Regions from separate parts of the Anaerosalibacter sp. Marseille-P3206 genome, predicted to be linked through region 2. Evidence: a T-box and tRNA genes for the amino acid it is inferred to sense, from the RefSeq annotation. Region 2 holds a T-box; the other holds one or more tRNA genes.
What was found. A T-box is a leader RNA that pairs with one kind of tRNA and senses whether it is charged. The one in region 2 lies ahead of ileS (isoleucine--tRNA ligase), so its partner is inferred to be a tRNA-Ile.
Positions count from the first base shown of each region.

Region 1: it has a tRNA-Ile gene. The T-box ahead of ileS (isoleucine--tRNA ligase) is inferred to sense a tRNA for this amino acid. The anticodon was not compared.

Region 1 is NZ_FUHM01000001.1:19-3,491, forward strand. Features, by position in the region: tRNA gene BQ9840_RS00005 (tRNA-Leu) at 20-109, shown strand; tRNA gene BQ9840_RS00010 (tRNA-Met) at 139-215, shown strand; tRNA gene BQ9840_RS00015 (tRNA-Glu) at 278-352, shown strand; tRNA gene BQ9840_RS00020 (tRNA-Val) at 376-451, shown strand; tRNA gene BQ9840_RS00025 (tRNA-Asp) at 493-569, shown strand; tRNA gene BQ9840_RS00030 (tRNA-Thr) at 611-686, shown strand; tRNA gene BQ9840_RS00035 (tRNA-Tyr) at 714-799, shown strand; tRNA gene BQ9840_RS00040 (tRNA-Gly) at 810-883, shown strand; tRNA gene BQ9840_RS00045 (tRNA-Arg) at 885-961, shown strand; tRNA gene BQ9840_RS00050 (tRNA-Gln) at 968-1,044, shown strand; tRNA gene BQ9840_RS00055 (tRNA-Lys) at 1,050-1,125, shown strand; tRNA gene BQ9840_RS00060 (tRNA-Ser) at 1,131-1,221, shown strand; tRNA gene BQ9840_RS00065 (tRNA-Ser) at 1,243-1,333, shown strand; tRNA gene BQ9840_RS00070 (tRNA-Ile) at 1,345-1,421, shown strand; tRNA gene BQ9840_RS00075 (tRNA-Trp) at 1,449-1,523, shown strand; tRNA gene BQ9840_RS00080 (tRNA-Val) at 1,546-1,621, shown strand; tRNA gene BQ9840_RS00085 (tRNA-Ile) at 1,662-1,738, shown strand; tRNA gene BQ9840_RS00090 (tRNA-Ile) at 1,785-1,861, shown strand; tRNA gene BQ9840_RS00095 (tRNA-Phe) at 1,869-1,944, shown strand; gene BQ9840_RS00100 (ribonuclease H-like domain-containing protein) at 2,003-3,001, opposite strand; gene BQ9840_RS00105 (hypothetical protein) at 3,123-3,473, shown strand, end outside.
Region 2 is NZ_FUHM01000002.1:909,142-912,614, reverse strand. Features, by position in the region: gene BQ9840_RS05820 (NAD(P)/FAD-dependent oxidoreductase) at 1-625, shown strand, start outside; gene BQ9840_RS05815 (lipoate--protein ligase) at 709-1,698, shown strand; T-box leader at 1,758-1,964, shown strand; gene ileS (isoleucine--tRNA ligase) at 2,024-3,473, shown strand, end outside.

The sequences.
Region 1 (3,473 bases), on a different contig from region 2:
CCCTGGGAGCCATAATACTGCCGGGGTGGCGGAACAGGCAGACGCACAGGACTTAAAATCCTGCGATCCTTAAAAGATCGTACCGGTTCGATTCCGGTTCCCGGCACCATTATTACCTAATTTAATATTAAATACTATCGCGGGATGGAGCAGTATGGTAGCTCGTCGGGCTCATAACCCGGAGGTCGTTGGTTCAAATCCAGCTCCCGCAACCATAATTTAGTTTTATGATATGAGTGTCCGATAGGACCAACCATAATTTTATTAAACAATACATGGCCCTATGGTCAAGCGGTTAAGACATCGCCCTTTCACGGCGGTATCCCGGGTTCGAATCCCGGTAGGGTCACCATTTCAACTACCAAGTGTAGTTAGGGGCGCATAGCTCAGCTGGGAGAGCACCTGCCTTACAAGCAGGGGGTCATAGGTTCGAGCCCTATTGCGCCCACCAAATTCAACACTACGTGTTGAAAATTGCCGTAAGGCTTATGTGGCCTGGTAGTTCAGCTGGTTAGAATGCTAGCCTGTCACGCTAGAGGTCGAGGGTTCGAGTCCCTTCCAGGTCGCCAAATATGCTACCTACGGTAGCAAATTGCGCGTAAGCGCTTATGCTGGTGTAGCTCAATTGGCAGAGCAACTGACTTGTAATCAGTAGGTTGGGGGTTCAAGTCCTCTCACCAGCTCCATTAATCCGTTTTAAAGATTAAAAACAAGGAGGAGTTCCCGAGTTGGCTAAAGGGGACGGACTGTAAATCCGTTGGCTACGCCTTCACTGGTTCGAATCCAGTCTCCTCCACCATGTATTATTTGCGGGTGTAGCTCAGTGGTAGAGCCCCAGCCTTCCAAGCTGGTTGCGAGGGTCCGATTCCCTTCACCCGCTCCATGCACCTATAGCTCAGTTGGATAGAGCAACGGACTTCTAATCCGTGTGCCGGGGGTTCGAATCCTCCTAGGTGCACCACAATATTGGGATGTAGCCAAGCCGGTAAGGCACTAGACTTTGACTCTAGCATTCCGCAGGTTCGAGTCCTGCCATCCCAGCCATATATGACCTATTAGCTCAGGCGGTAGAGCACCTGACTTTTAATCAGGGTGTCCGGCGTTCGAGTCGCCGATAGGTCACCAAAAATGGAGAGGTACCGAAGAGGTCATAACGGGGCGGTCTTGAAAACCGTTTGGGTCTTGCGGCCCGCGTGGGTTCGAATCCCACCCTCTCCGCCATTTTTTTAATAACTAGGGCAAGGAGAAGTACTCAAGTGGCTGAAGAGGCTCCCCTGCTAAGGGAGTAGGTCCTTCACGGGGCGCGAGGGTTCAAATCCCTCCTTCTCCGCCATTAGTAAGTTTGGGCCTTTAGCTCAGTTGGTTAGAGCGCCCGGCTCATAACCGGTAGGTCCGGGGTTCGAGTCCCTGAAGGCCCACCATACCAAACTTTCTAATCAAAAGGCTATAGGGGTGTAGTTCAGTGGTAGAACGTCGGTCTCCAAAACCGAATGCCGTGGGTTCAAATCCTGCCACCCCTGCCAGCCTATTTACAAAAGTCAATAAGGGCGCATAGCTCAGCTGGGAGAGCACCTGCCTTACAAGCAGGGGGTCATAGGTTCGAGCCCTATTGCGCCCACCAAATTTAACACTACGTGTTGAAAATAGTATAAACGTTACATGGGCTTGTAGCTCAGGTGGTTAGAGCGCACGCCTGATAAGCGTGAGGTCGGTGGTTCGAGTCCACCCAGGCCCACCAAGTACAAATTATAAAACCTAAAAACTTCGTTTAATGAAGTAATTAGGGGCCTTTAGCTCAGTTGGTTAGAGCGCCCGGCTCATAACCGGTAGGTCCGGGGTTCGAGTCCCTGAAGGCCCACCATTCTTTTGCCCAGATAGCTCAGTAGGTAGAGCAGGGGACTGAAAATCCCCGTGTCGGTGGTTCGATTCCGCCTCTGGGCACCATTTATTTTTAAAGAGTAGAGAAAATCTCTACTCTTTTTTGATTATGATATTAAACTTTTTAGTTAAAAAATGTTTTTGTAGAAGTATAAACAATTTGATATACAATGTTTTTAATATTATCCATTACAAAGTCTTTTCCTATTTGGATTAATATTATATTACGAGGTAGTTGAAAGTTAGTAGAATCTTTAACTGATAGACCTATATCAAATTCAAGTAAATCTATATATAGGCATTTTTCCATGGTAGACAACATACCGTTATTTACTTGAAATTGTACATTTAAAACTCCTTTCTTTGTATTCCACTTAATATTATAATCACTTTCATATATGATTAGAGGTTCAATTTCAATAGAGTTTGTTATACAATTAATATTCATCATATCATCTATTACTTTGAAATCTTCAATTTTAAGTTTTATTTTATTTGAAGAATTGCTTGAAAGTACTATAGTTTTTTTATACTCAATTATATCTAATATTTTAAGTACATAAGGAAGGTAATATAGATCATCATAATTATGTTGCAATATTAATTTTTTACTTTTATCATTTTTATTATCTAAGTAGTCATAAAAAAGATCAATACATTCCTTCCCAGACAGGGTATCTTTTCTATTTATTCCTAAATATTTTTCGATAGATTTAAGCTTAAAGTTCTTTAAATCAAATAAATATTTATTTGATTTAATAATCTTGTATATGTCAAAACTTTTTTCTATAGGTATTTTATAATCAATATGATGATTTTTATATTTGCTATCTAAAAAAGGTATGTCAAAAGAATCACCATTAAAAGTTATAAGGCACTCACAATCATTAAAATCCTTAATTAAACAATTTAAAAGAATTTTCTCTTCATCAACTTCTTCTAATAGATATTGTTTTAGTATATAGTCTTTACCATTATATATGAGGAGACCTACTAGATATACAATATCTTTATTTCTGTTAAAACCTGTGGTTTCAATATCAAAGAAACATATATTATGAGTATCAAAATATGTTTTTATATCCAAGGCATCATATTTAAGTTTATATGTAAGAGTTTCCATTTTAATTCTCCTTTAATAAAAAACATGTTATAATGTATATTAGTCTTTTATTATTATATATTCGATTTCCTTTTTAATCAAATTTATATAATGAAGTTTAGATATTGAAAGGAGTAGTTACATGGTAGATATAATTGAACTGAAGGAGCTAAAAGAAAAAGATATAAGTACTTTGACTGATGAAGAATTAAAAGATATTTTAATGAGATTAAATGATATTCAATTGAGTAAATTAGGTGAAATGTCTATATATTATTCTATTTTTGGTTGTTTAGATATTATATATCATATTAATAAAGATAATATATTTGATAAAATACAATCACAAGAAGAAATACAATTGCTAGAAAAACATTTCAAATCAATACTTAAATTTCTTGAAAATCTAGATGAAAGAATGATAAGTGATGATAGTGAATTAGAAGAACTAAAGGTTTTGCGAAATAATCTAGAAGTTCTATTAACAGATCTA
Region 2 (3,473 bases):
TTTTAAGAGAATTGATGGGGTAAAGATAGTAGGCACAGCAACTTTATTGAATAATGGAAAAGATATTGGAGAGGATTCAGGAGATATTCTATTTACTAAGTATGGTATATCAGGTCCCCCAATACTTCAATTGAGTAGAAGAGCATTGGAATTATTAAATAAAAACAAAAAACCTGTATTGAAAGTGTCTATAATAAGTGGCAAGAGCAAAGAAGAACTAAGTGAATATTTGAAAATACGATTTACTTATATGCCGAAAAAAACAATAGAAATTGGATTAATTGGACTATTAAATAAAAGACTAATTCCAGTAATATTAGAGGAAGCAGGGATTGACAAGGGAAAAATAGTTTCCAATATTTCAAATGAAGAAATAGATTCATTAGCTGAAATACTTACAGATTGGAGATTTAATATAATTGGGAGCAAATCTTTTGATTTTGCACAAGTGACTGCAGGTGGCATAGATACAAGAGAAATAGATGGTAGGACTATGGAATCAAAATTGATAAGTGGATTGTACTTTGCAGGTGAAGTTGTTGACATTGACGGGGATTGTGGAGGATTTAATCTACAATGGGCTTGGTCATCAGGTTATGTAGCTGGACTAAATGCGACATTGTAAAATTATTAATAACTTGATTATTTTAGTAAATACTTTATAATTTAAATTGTTGTACTTTATAAAATTTAAGGGGGGCTATAGATATGATATACATAGAAAATAATTGTAATAAACCTCAATTCAATTTAGCTCTAGAAGAATATGTATTTAACTATTTAGATGAATTTGATGAAATATTTTTGTTGTGGATAAATGAACCAACAATAGTAGTAGGGAAACATCAAAATACCATAGAAGAAATAAATGTTAATTATGTGAAAGAGAATAATATTAATGTAGTAAGACGTCTTTCAGGTGGTGGAGCGGTATATCATGATTTAGGGAACTTAAACTATACCATTATTTCTAAAAGTAGTGGTTCTAGCAATTTTGATTTTAAAACTTTTTCTCAACCAGTAATTGATGTATTGGCTGATTTAGGTATCAAGGCAGAGTTTACTGGAAGAAATGATATTGTTATAGATGGAAAGAAGTTCTGTGGAAATGCTCAATACAAGAGCAAGGGAAGAGTGCTTCATCATGGGGCTATTCTCTTTGATACTGATTTAGAGGTACTAGGAAAGGCACTTAAGGTATCAAAGGATAAGATTATGTCAAAAGGAGTTAAGTCAGTAAGAAGCAGAGTAACAAAAATAACTGATCATTTAAAAGAAGATTTAACAGTAGAAGATTTCAAAAAACTATTATTAAAGCGTATGTTTGGTGGAGACGAAGAGATAAAGGTATATGAGTTAAGTGATGAAGATTATGCAAATATTAACAAGTTGGTTGAAGAAAGATATGGCACTTGGGAATGGGTATTTGGAACATCTCCTTCTTTCAATATAGAAAAGGATAGAAGATTTGCAAGTGGAAAAGTAGAAGTAAAATTAAATATTCGTGATGGAATAGTTAAAGATATTAAATTTTATGGAGATTTCTTTGGTCATGGTGAATTAAAAGATGTAGAAGAAAAGATTATTGGCACAAAATACAAAAGAGAAGAAATACAAAATGTGTTGAAAAATGTAGATTTAGAATACTATTTTGCTGGTATCTCTAAGGAAGAATTGTTTGATTTAATTATAGATTAATTTGACTTGACAAATGAGTATATTTTGATATATCATTAATCAAAATGTAAATTTAATATTTAAAGGCTTTGATGAGGAGAGTAATGAAAAAACTGATTTACAGAGAAATAATCAATTGGTGAGAGATTATATTTAAGTTTTTCATGAAGATCACCTCGGAGCTAAATATCTGAAATAAGTAGGATATTTCGCCTATGGCGTTATGTAAATGAAGTGATAAGGTATACTTATAATGTGGGTGGTACCGCGATAAATTCGTCCCTAAGTTTTTGACTTAGGGATTTTTTAATTTAACAAGAAATTAGAGAGAAAGGATGAATATGAAATGGCTTTTAAGGAACTATCAAATTTGCCAGTAAATGAAAGAGAAAATAATGTTTCAAATTACTGGGATGAGATAAATCTACTTGAAAAAAGTGTAGAAACAAGAGACAAAGATAATAGTTTTGTATTCTATGAAGGTCCTCCAACAGCAAATGGAAAACCTGGAATTCACCATGTTATGGGTAGGACTTTGAAAGATACTGTATGTAGGTATAAGACTATGCAAGGGTATCGTGTGAAGAGAAAAGCTGGATGGGATACTCATGGACTTCCTGTAGAAATAGAGGTGGAAAAACAGCTTAAACTAAACAATAAGCAAGACATTGAAGCTTATGGTATGGAAAAATTCAATAAAAAATGTAAGGAATCTGTATTTAAATATGAGAGCCTTTGGAGAGATATGACCAAGAGAATGGCTTATGAAATTGATTTAGACAATCCTTATATTACATTAGATAACAATTATATTGAATCTGTATGGTGGATATTAGACAAATTTTTCAAAGAAGGTTATGTCTATGAAGGGCACAAGATACTTCCATACTGTTCAAGATGTGGAACGGGGCTAGCTTCCCATGAAGTAGCTCAAGGATACGAAGAAATAAAAACTGAAACAGTAATTGCTAAGTTTAAGAAAAAAGATGCAGATGAATATTTCTTAGCATGGACTACTACACCTTGGACATTGCCAAGTAATGTGTCACTAACTGTAAATCCTGAAGAAACATATATAAAAGTAAGACAAAATGATGAAATATACTATGTTGGAAAAGTTCTTGCTGGAAAGGTATTAGGAGAAGATTATGAAATCCTTGAAGAGATGAAGGGTAAGGATTTAGAATATGTTGAATATGAGCAACTTTTACCATTTATAAAGACTGACAAAAAGGCATTCTTTATTTCACTTGCTGATTATGTAACTACTGAAGATGGTACAGGAATAGTTCACTCTGCACCAGCATTTGGTGAAGATGACTACAATACTGGAGTTAGATATGATCTACCAGTACTTCAACCAGTAAATGAAGAAGGTAAGTTTACAGATACACCTTGGAAAGGTAAATTTGTAATGGATGCAGATCCAGATATAATCCAGTGGTTAAGGGAAAATGGAAAGCTATTTAAGAAGGAAAGAATGCTTCACAACTATCCTCATTGCTGGAGATGTCATACTCCATTACTATACTATGCAAAACCAAGTTGGTATATTGAAATTACTAAGTTAAAAGAAAAGTTAATTGAAAATAATAATAAGGTAGAATGGTATCCACAATTTGTTGGAGAAAAGAGATTTGGAAATTGGCTTGAAAACCTAAATGATTGGGCAATTTCAAGAAGTAGATATTGGGGAACCCCATTAAATATTTGGAGATGTGATGAATGTAATCATACCACAAGTATAGGTTCAAGAAGCGAATTAGCAGAAAAAGCTATAGAAGACATAGATGAAA